Granulosicoccus antarcticus IMCC3135: one gene and its partner. The protein of the gene in region 1 binds, or shares a complex with, the protein of each later gene. Links are inferred from orthologs where the notes say so. Each region holds a gene or a part of one and is shown on either strand. Other genes may lie near its edges.

Region 1 (5,578 bases):
CACTTCGGGCCTATATATCTAGCCACGGTTCACACTCCTACTGCTGATCTTCAAGGTTGGGCGAGTCATCTCACACACGGCGCTTTTTCGGCGGACGGCAACCGTTGTGTGGAATAGGCGTAACGTCAAGGATGCTGCTGATCTTGAAACCGACGTTGTTCAGCGAGCGCACAGCTGAATCACGACCAGGACCAGGGCCCTTGACGTGTACATCGATGTTCTTCAGACCATATTCCTTGGCGGCTTCACCTGCTCGCTCCGCAGCTACCTGGGCAGCAAACGGTGTACTTTTACGCGAACCACGAAAACCTGAACCACCGGCAGTGGCCCACGACAGTGCATTGCCCTGTCGGTCAGTGATCATGACAATCGTATTGTTAAACGATGCATGAATGTGTGCAATACCGTCAGTAACGGTACGGCGAACCTTCTTTTTGGTGCTACTAGCTGCCATAACTTTCTCTATTAACGCTTGAGCGGTCTACGCGGACCTTTACGCGTGCGCGCATTAGTCTTCGTACGTTGACCGCGAAGGGGTAAGCCCCGACGATGGCGAATTCCACGGTAACAACCGAGGTCCATCAGACGCTTTATGTTCATCGAAACATCGCGACGCAGGTCGCCTTCGACTATAAATTTTCCTACTTCGGTACGTAGACTCTCGATCTCGACTTCTGAGAGATTACGAACCTTGGTTTCAGGTGCAACATTTGCAGTACCGCAAATCTGGTACGCGCGTGTACGCCCTATTCCGTATATTGATGTCAATGCGATCCAGGTATGTTTCTGGACCGGAATGTTAATGCCGGCAATACGTGCCATGCTTATCTCCGCCTAAAGTATTTTAACTAACCCTGACGCTGCTTATGCCGGGCGTCAGTATTGCAAATGACGCGAACAACGCCTTTACGTTTGACTACCTTGCAGTTGCGACAGATCTTCTTCACTGATGCTCTGACTTTCATGTATATATCTCCAAAAAAGGGAAAACCGAACGGGCAACGCTAACAGGAACACGCTAACGCTAGCGCGTTCCCTTCGGAACTCCCTTGGTACCTTGCTTCTTCATCAAGCCTTCATACTGATGGCTCATCATGTGCGCTTGCGCCTGGCCTACAAAATCCATTACCACAACAACAATGATCAGCAAGGAGGTGCCACCGAAGTAGAAAGGCACATTCCAGAAGAGGATCAGGAATTCGGGCAATAGACAGACGAGCGTTATGTACAACGCTCCGTAAAAGGTCAAACGAGTTAGAACACCGTCGATGTATCGAGCTGTCTTTTCACCTGGACGGATACCGGGAATAAAAGCACCCGATTTCTTCAGATTATCCGCTGTTTCCTTGGCATTGAAAACCAGTGCCGTGTAAAAAAAGCAGAAAAAGATTATTGCCGATGCGTACAGCAGTATATAGACCGGCTGCCCGGGCTGCAACGTCGATACGATAGTGTTTAGGAACGAATTGGTATTACTTGTTGCAATGTCACCCAGAGTTGCCGGAAACAGAATGATACTGGAGGCGAAAATAGGAGGAATAACTCCTGCCATGTTCAACTTCAGCGGCAAATGGCTAGTCTGAGCAGCATACATCTTGCGACCTTGCTGTCGCTTGGCGTAGTTTACCGTGATTCGACGTTGTCCGCGCTCTACGAATACAACGAAAGCAGTGACAGCCAGAACCATTGCAAACAGCAATATAACGACAAAGTAACCTAACTCACCTGTACGGGCTAATTGCAAGGTGCCGCCTATCGCTGCAGGCAGACCAGCAACAATGCCAGTAAAGATGATGATGGATATACCGTTACCAATACCACGCTCGGTGATCTGCTCACCCAGCCACATCAGGAACATGGTGCCGGTAACCAATGTGATAGCCGCTGTCAGTACGAAACCAGGACCCGTCAGAAATACAACGTTTTGCCCATTGGCTCCCTGACTTTGCAAGGCAATGGCAATACCCACCGCTTGCACTGAGGCCAGTATCAGCGTTCCGTAACGCGTGTACTTGGTGATAATCCGTCGACCACTCTCACCTTCTTTCCTCAGTTGCTCTAACTGAGGAATGACGTGAGTCATCAACTGCATGATGATCGAAGCAGATATATAGGGCATAACACCTAGCGCAAACAATGACATGCGTGACAGTGCACCACCGCCAAACATGTTCAGCATGCCAAGGATGCCGCCGCTCTGCTGGTCAAACAAATCTGCCATGACGCGCGGATCAACACCAGGAATGGTGATGTGCGAACCCGTCCGGAAGATGATCATCGCAAGCAGCACGAACATCAGGCGCGAACGCAGCTCGGCGGAACCGCCGATACCGGATAACGCAGCCTTGTTCTTGTCAGCGGCCATGATCTTAGCTGGCAGCCACTGCAACAAGCTCTGTCACGGATCCACCAGCTGCTTCGATAGCAGCTTTAGCGCCCTTAGTGACGCGGCAGCCCGTTACAGTACAAGAAGTCGTGACGGCTCCAGACAGAATCACTTTTACAGTTTTAGTCTGTAAAGGGACGAGACCTGCAGTGATCAGCGCTTCCACGTTGATAATGCCGCCTTCAATCATGTCAAGTTCGTGTAAACGAACTTCGGCGTAATGCCGAGCCATGCGTGAAGTGAAGCCGAATTTCGGCAAACGACGTTGGATAGGCATCTGCCCACCTTCAAAACCTACTTTGTGCCAGCCGCCGGAACGTGACTTCTGTCCTTTGTGACCACGGCCACAGGTCTTGCCTTTTCCACACCCGATGCCGCGACCTACGCGGGTACCGACCTTGCGACTGCCGGCCGCTGGTTTCAGATTATTGAGACTCATGACGTAAGCTCTTGTCTGTCATTTCGTTAGTGGCCCGTAGCTGGTACGGGCCAGGAGAATTGTGCGAAGAACAGCGATTAAGCTGATTCTTCCAGGCGCAACATGTAGTACGCCTTGTTGATCATGCCGCGGTTCTCAGGCGTGTCGATTACTTCGACTGTCTGATGCATACGACGCAGACCCAAGCCACGAACGCAGGCCTGGTGGTTCTTGATGCGACCGTTCATGCTCTTGACCAATGTAACTTTGAGAGTCTTAGTAGTCATTTTACTCTCCCTTGATCTCTGCGACTGTCTTGCCACGCTTTGCGGCTACAGTCTCAGGGCTCTGCATGCTGTTCAGGCCAGCGATAGTGGCGCGCACAACGTTGATTGGGTTGTTAGTGCCGATGATCTTTGCCAGGACGTTGCGTACTCCAACAGCCTCGAAAACAGCGCGCATAGCACCGCCCGCAATGATACCAGTACCTTCAGATGCAGGTTGCATGTAAACACGTGCTGCACCGTGACGACCCTTCAACGGGTACTGAAGTGTTCCATCATTCAGAGAAACAGTCTTCATGTCGCGACGGGCTTTTTCCATAGCCTTCTGGATAGCCAAAGGCACTTCACGCGCCTTGCCATAGCCAAGTCCTACACGACCATTGCCATCACCAACAACTGTCAGTGCTGTAAAACCGAACTGACGTCCGCCTTTAACTACTTTTGCCACGCGGTTGATCGTGACCAGCTTTTCGATGTATCCGTCGCTGCTTTGATTGTAATCGTTCTGTGCCATACTTTTTTACCGAGTCCCGGGGTTTTGGCTGCACAAAGGCAGCCATGCCGCAATCTGCGCCGTAATCAGAATTTCAGACCGTTTTCACGGGCTGCATCGGCCAGCGCTTTCACACGACCGTGGTATTTGAAGCCAGCACGATCGAAAGCAACTTGGCTAACTCCTGCGGCAGTGGCTTTTTCGGCGATGCTTTTACCAACGCTGACAGCAGCATCGACATTACCGCCATTCTTCAAGGAACCACGAAGGTCCTTGCTCACGGACGAAGCTGCAGCCAGTACTCGACTACCATCAGCATCGATCACCTGGGCATAGATATGCCGTGGTGTACGATGAATGGTCAGGCGAGCAACACTGAGTTCGCGGATTTTGGCGCGCGTACGCTTGGCACGACGCAGACGACTAATTTTCTTATCCATTCTCGAATTCTCTTCTGCGCGGCTCTACTTCTTCTTGGCTTCTTTCATGGCGACGTACTCGTCGACATATCGAACACCCTTGCCCTTGTAAGGCTCAGGAGGACGATAACCACGAATGTCAGCAGCTACCTGACCAACAACCTGCTTGTTGATTCCACTGACGATGATTTCGGTTTGACTCGGTGTTTCAATCGTAATGCCGTTCGGCACCTTGTGAACTACCGGATGTGAAAAACCGAGAGTCAGGTTCAGGTTACTACCTTGAGCCTGCGCACGATATCCAACACCACGCAGTTCCAGCTTCTTTTGAAAGCCTGTGTTGACGCCTGTTACCAGGTTGTTCAACAGTGAACGCATTGTGCCTGTCATGGCGACGGACTTCTGGTCCTTGCTAGATGTAGAAACACCTAAAACACCATCTTCGAGAGTTACAGCGACATCTTTGTGCAGAGTAACGGACTCTTGTCCCTTGGGACCCTTGGCACTAACGTCCTGACCACTAATTGTGACTTCGACGCCCTTAGGCACCTCAATCGGTTGTTTTGCTACGCGTGACATTGTTATATTCTCCGGAGCGCCGATTAGCTGACGGTGCAGATGATTTCGCCACCAAAACCCTGGGCGGCGGCTTGTCTACCAGTCATCACACCATGAGAGGTGGAGATAACGGCAATACCTAGCCCACCGAGAACTTCGGGGATTGAGTTGGCACCTTCATACTGTCGTAGACCAGGACGACTGATTCGCTTGATCTTGTCGATGACGGGCTTACCATCAAAATACTTCAATGTAACGGTCAGAGTGGGCTTGCCGTCGACAACTTCAGTGCTGAAGCTTCCAACGTAACCTTCATCTTGCAATACCTGCGCGACACTGGACTTCAGTTTCGCTGCGGGCATGGATACCGATACCTTGCGCGCCTGCTGACCGTTACGAATACGGGTCAGCATGTCGGCTATGGGGTCAGACATACTCATGATTGAATTCTCCTACCAGCTTGCTTTAACAAGACCAGGCACGTCACCGCGCATGGCTGCTTCACGAAGCTTGTTACGGCTAAGGCCAAATTTACGATAGTACCCATGAGGCCTACCTGTGATACGGCAGCGGTTACGCTGACGTGCCGGTGAAGAATCACGCGGCAGTTTTTGCAAAGCGGTAACCGCTTCCATTTTTTCTTCAAAGCTTACTTCTTCTGAAGAGATCGTCTCTTTCAGAACAGTTCGTTTGTCTGCAAACTGTTTTACCAGCTTGGTGCGCTTGTTCTCGCGCGCAATCATTGATTTCTTTGCCATGAGTGTCGCGTTCCTATTGGCGGAAAGGAAAGTTGAATTTCTTCAACAGTGACAAGGCTTCTGCATCAGTCTTCGCAGAGGTAGTGATAGTGATATCCATACCACGCACTGCATCAATCTTGTCGTATTCGATCTCAGGGAAGATGATCTGTTCCTTCACGCCCATGCTGTAGTTGCCACGTCCGTCAAATGACTTGGGGCTGATGCCACGAAAGTCACGAATACGGGGAATGGATACTGCAACAAGACGGTCGAGAAATTC
Region 2 (4,594 bases), 4.7 Mb from region 1 along the record:
TGAAGATGACTCCGGCGACGACATCAATAGTTTTCATACTTCAGGAACGGTAGTCTGCGTTGATGCTGACGTAGTCATGCGACAGATCGCAGGTGTAGATACTGGCCGCGGCATCGCCTCGTGCCAGATCAACGATCACATCAATTTCGGCTTTCGCCAAAACCGCAGCACCACGCTCCTCGGTATAGCCTTCGGCAATACCCGCATTGCTGAATGCCACCACATCACCCAGTGATACCGTCACCTTAGAGGCATCCAGAGCGTCGACACCCGCCTTGCCAATGGCCATCAGCAAACGCCCCACATTCGCATCACTGGCAAACATGGCTGTCTTGACCAGAGGAGAGTTGGCAATGGAATAGCCGACCTGCTTGCACTCAACCGTATTCTTGCCGCCTGTCACCTTGACCGTGATGAACTTGGTCGCACCTTCGGCATCACGGATAATGGCCTGCGCCAGATCCATGCAAACCCGGCGCAGCGCGTGCATGAAGTCTGGCCATTGCGCATGTGAGACGTCCAGTGCCTCACCCACACCGGTAGCCACCAGTACGCAGGCATCGTTGGTCGATGTGTCACTGTCGACGGTGATGGCATTGAACGAGACATCAACCGCGTCATGCAAGGCGGTGTTCAGATCAGCAACATCAATAGTGGCATCGGTGAACACATAGCTCAGCATGGTCGCCATATTGGGCTGAATCATGCCAGCGCCTTTGGACATGCCGGTAATGGTCACGCTCTGGCCGTTGATCAAGACCGTTTGCGAGGTGAGCTTGGGTTGTGTGTCAGTCGTCATGATGCCTCGAGAAGCATCGGTCCACTGGGAGATTTCAGATTCAGGTGCACTGGCGATTGTCTGTGCAGCTTTTTCTATGCCATTACGCATGATGGCGTCTGGCAACAGTTGGCCGATAACACCGGTAGAGAACGGCAGTACGGATTCTTCTGGAATTTCGAGTGCCGCGGCCAGGGCCTGACAGTGGCCGCGCGCCATGTCGATACCCGGCTGTCCGGTACCGGCGTTGGCATTACCCGAATTGATCAGCAAGGCTCGCACGTGTCCCTTGTTGGCCAGCAAGTGCTCCTTGCCGATGGTCACGGGTGCTGCGCAGAAGGCGTTTTGCGTGAAGACCGCTGCGGTACGGGCAGTTTCTGCCAGTTGGGCGACCACCATATCGGCAGTACCGCTGGATTTCAGGCCAGCGACCAGAGTAGTAAGGACAGCGCCTCGTACAGGCATTGCAGACGGCAGGTTCAGATTGACAGGCATGTCTATGAAGTTCCAAGAGGTATTCTCGGGCGACATTTAAGCATGCTTTGCAGCAACAGTCTTGTCTGATGGATACTGGTAGATCAACCTCGTGATCAACGTGCCGTTATTTGGCGGATTGCGAGCCTCTACAGGCCCGCAATCCGCCCATCATCAAGCTAGCTTGCCGTGGCAGTTCTTGTATTTCTTGCCAGAACCGCACGGGCACGGCTCGTTACGTCCAACCTTCGGCTCATCTCGACGAACAGGTTGTGCCGGTACTGCCTCATCTTCTTCAGCAGCGTCGACGGCCGCATCCCGCGCTGCGGCCGCAGCAGCGATTGCCGCAGCTTCTGCCTCACCGGACAGTGCACTGGCAACTTCCCGGTGCTCATAACTGACCTGGGTTGACTGGGCAGGCGCCTGACGGGCCTCCTCGGCCTGTGCCTGAGCTTCTTCGACTTGCTCAGGGTTGCGTACCTGCACCTTGCTGAGCACGGTCACCACCTGAGCCTTGTATTCGCCCAGCATGGTGGTGAACAGCTCGAACGCTTCACGCTTGTATTCCTGCTTCGGGTTTTTCTGTGCGTAACCGCGCAAGCCGACGCTCTGACGCAGGTAATCCATACCGGCCAGATGTTCTTTCCAGCTGTCATCCAGAGCCTGCAAAGAGACATATCGTTCAAAGTTGCGCAGACCTTCAGCCCCGGCAGTCGACTCCTTGTTGTCGTAGTCTTCTACCAATCCTGCCATGATACGAACCGTGATGTCCTCATCTGGCAAATTAGGCTCTTCCACCAGCCAGGCTTTCACATCAAAGTCCTGATTGGTCATGCTCTTGAGCTCAGCTTGCAGACCGTCCAGATCCCAGACCTCTTCCAGCGAGTTGGGTGGAATATAGCGTGTGATGATGTCAGGAACAATTTCCTCACGCAGCTCATCAATCAGATCACGCATGTTCTCGGTTTCCATGAGCTCATTGCGCTGCTCATAAACCACTTTACGTTGATCGTTGGCCACATCATCGTATTCGAGCAAGTTCTTGCGCATATCGAAGTTATGCCCTTCAACCTTGCGCTGAGCATTCTCGATCGCCTTGGTGACCCAGGGATGCTCGATGGCCTCACCCTCTTCCATACCCAGTTTCTGCATCAGGTTACTGACGCGCTCACTGGCGAAGATGCGCATCAGGCTATCTTCCAGCGACAGATAGAAACGAGTGGAACCCGGATCGCCCTGACGGCCTGATCGACCACGTAACTGATTATCGATACGACGCGATTCGTGCCGCTCTGTACCAATGATATGCAGCCCGCCAGATGTCAGGACCTCATCGTGCCGTTTTTGCCATTCACCCTTGATCGATGAAGAGCTCTCTGCGGCAGTCGCTGCATCACCGGCCGCGGTAATCAGTGCCGACAATTCAGCTTCCAGACTGCCACCCAGCACGATGTCAGTACCACGACCTGCCATGTTGGTAGCGATGGTCACAGCACCGGGTCGTCCCGCATTTTCAATGATGTTGGCTTCACGTTCGTGCTGCTTGGCATTCAGCACTTCATGCTTGATGTCTTTCTGCTTGAGCAAACCGGACAGATATTCAGACGTTTCGATGGAGGTAGTACCCACCAGTACCGGCTGCTGCCGCTTGGCGCAATCTTCGATATCTTCGATAATGGCGTCGTACTTTTCACGTTGAGTCAGGAAGACAAGGTCAGCCTTGTCGTTACGCACCATGGGACGGTGAGTAGGTATGACGACAACCTCCAGACCGTAGATGGACTGGAATTCAAACGCTTCTGTATCAGCCGTACCGGTCATGCCAGCCAGCTTCTCGTACAGACGGAAATAATTCTGGAAAGTAATGGATGCCAGCGTTTGATTTTCGCGCTGTATCGTCACTTTCTCCTTGGATTCAATGGCCTGGTGCAGACCTTCCGACCAACGACGTCCGGGCATCGTACGACCGGTGAACTCGTCAACGATGACGATCTGGTCGTTACTGACAATATAGTCAATGTCCTTCCGGTAAATGGAGTGCGCTCGCAGGGCCGCATTCAGATGGTGCAGAACCGCGATATTGGTGGAGTCGTACAGACTGCTGTTCTCGGCCAGAATTTCCTGTTCTGTCAGGATCTCTTCGACTCGCTCCATGCCTGATTCGGTCAGGTGAACCTGCTTGCCTTTTTCATCGACAGAATAGTCACCCTCACTTTCCTCATCGGCTGCACGTACCAGAATGGGCACCACTGCATCCAGCTTGTCGTAGAGCGCGCTATCGCCGTCTGCAGGACCCGAGATGATCAGCGGTGTACGTGCCTCATCGATAAGAATGGAATCCACTTCATCGATGATGGCGTAGTTGAGACCGCGCTGTACACGCTGATCGGGGCTATGCGCCATGTTGTCGCGCAGGTAGTCAAAACCGAATTCGTTGTTAGTGCCGTAAGTGATGTCACAGGCATAGGCGGCTCGCCGCGCATCAGTGGCCAGACCACCAACGATGATGCCAACGCTCAGGCCCAGAAAGCCATATAGCTTGGTCATCCACTCGGCATCACGTTGCGCCAGGTAGTCGTTGACGGTGATGACATGAACGCCCTTGCCTGCCAGTGCATTCAGATAAACCGCCGAGGTGGCTACCAGCGTCTTGCCTTCACCGGTTCGCATCTCGGCGATCTTGTTGTTGTTGAGAACCATGCCACCAATAAGCTGAACATCGAAATGGCGCATGCCCAGAGCACGCTTGCCCGCTTCCCGAGCGACCGCAAAGGCCTCAGGCAGCAAGGACTCCAGAGTGGCGCCTGCGGCGATCCTCTCTCTGAATTCGACAGTCTTGGCGGCCAGATCTTCATCGGTCAGAGACTGCATACCAGCCTCATGAGCGTTGATCGCATCGACGTTCTTCGTGAGACGCTTAACGGTGCGATCGTTACTGCTGCCGACGATTTTCTTGACCAGATTAGCTAACATGAATACGGACCTTGATGGCAGCCTGTGGCTGCGGTTGTGCATCTGCGCTGGGTGCGGATGCTAAATACACGTCATGCCACCTGCGGCATGACTCCTTATTATGGCACTTAGGACTCACGAAACAATTAATTATCATTTTCAGTCGTCTCTGCATTCCGTGCAGCTCGCCATTTTCAGCGAATGTATAGCTGTGGATCAACAGTAAGACCGTTGTGCCTGACCTCCACATGTACGTGCGTTCCGGTCGATCGACCGGTTGAGCCCATGGTTGCAATGGACTGACCCTTCTTCACCAGACCTCCCAGCGGCACCAGCAACTGGCTATTGTGGGCGTACCGTGTCCGGAACCCATCAGCGTGTTCTAACTCC

Evidence for each region. Proteins that work in one complex are often made in the same cells at the same time.
Region 2: the proteins of secY (region 1) and secA are in contact, whole or in part, in a crystal structure (PDB 3DIN), measured with the Thermotoga maritima proteins. The link is inferred for Granulosicoccus antarcticus IMCC3135 from one-to-one orthologs. Residues at the interface, in WP_004081795.1 of Thermotoga maritima: Glu108, Gly109, Glu110, Glu111, Ala236, Glu237, Arg238, Arg239, Ile240, Thr241, Ile242, Gln243, Tyr244, Ala245, Arg246, Arg247, Val248, Thr249, Gly250, Arg251, Arg252, Val253, Tyr254, Gly256, Ala257, Ser258, Thr259, Tyr260, Leu261, Pro262; in WP_004082002.1 of Thermotoga maritima: Glu261, Ala262, Arg263, Lys300, Ala301, Arg302, Thr303, Ile304, Ile305, Leu323, Tyr324, Asp325, Pro326, Val329, Ser330, Tyr333, Ile336, Lys340, Phe345, Val349, Glu363, Phe364, Tyr374, Ser375, Gly376, Gly377, Glu393, Ile395, Thr482, Ser483.

What each region holds. Positions count from the first base shown.
Region 1 is NZ_CP018632.1:1,997,388-2,002,965, reverse strand. What follows is about bases 196-3,070. They hold secY (preprotein translocase subunit SecY), read right to left. Parts: upstream 2,366-3,070; coding sequence 1,025-2,365; downstream 196-1,024. Other genes in these bases: rpmD (50S ribosomal protein L30), read right to left, coding at 2,903-3,070; rplO (50S ribosomal protein L15), read right to left, coding at 2,370-2,825; rpmJ (50S ribosomal protein L36), read right to left, coding at 849-965; rpsM (30S ribosomal protein S13), read right to left, coding at 466-822; rpsK (30S ribosomal protein S11), read right to left, coding at 196-454. In the rest of the region: rpsD (30S ribosomal protein S4), read right to left, coding at 1-26; more of rpsK, read right to left, coding at 71-195; more of rpmD, read right to left, coding at 3,071-3,091; rpsE (30S ribosomal protein S5), read right to left, coding at 3,093-3,602; rplR (50S ribosomal protein L18), read right to left, coding at 3,668-4,021; rplF (50S ribosomal protein L6), read right to left, coding at 4,046-4,579; rpsH (30S ribosomal protein S8), read right to left, coding at 4,603-4,998; rpsN (30S ribosomal protein S14), read right to left, coding at 5,011-5,316; rplE (50S ribosomal protein L5), read right to left, coding at 5,330-5,578. UniProt on the Escherichia coli protein: The central subunit of the protein translocation channel SecYEG. Consists of two halves formed by TMs 1-5 and 6-10.
Region 2 is NZ_CP018632.1:6,655,531-6,660,124, forward strand. Bases 1,227-4,594 are described here. They hold secA (preprotein translocase subunit SecA), read right to left. Parts: upstream 4,226-4,594; coding sequence 1,427-4,225; downstream 1,227-1,426. Other genes in these bases: argJ (bifunctional glutamate N-acetyltransferase/amino-acid acetyltransferase ArgJ), read right to left, coding at 1,227-1,273; IMCC3135_RS28800 (M23 family metallopeptidase), read right to left, coding at 4,399-4,594. Outside these bases: 8-oxo-dGTP diphosphatase MutT, read right to left, coding at 1-37; more of argJ, read right to left, coding at 41-1,226. UniProt on the Escherichia coli protein: Required for protein export, interacts with the SecYEG preprotein conducting channel.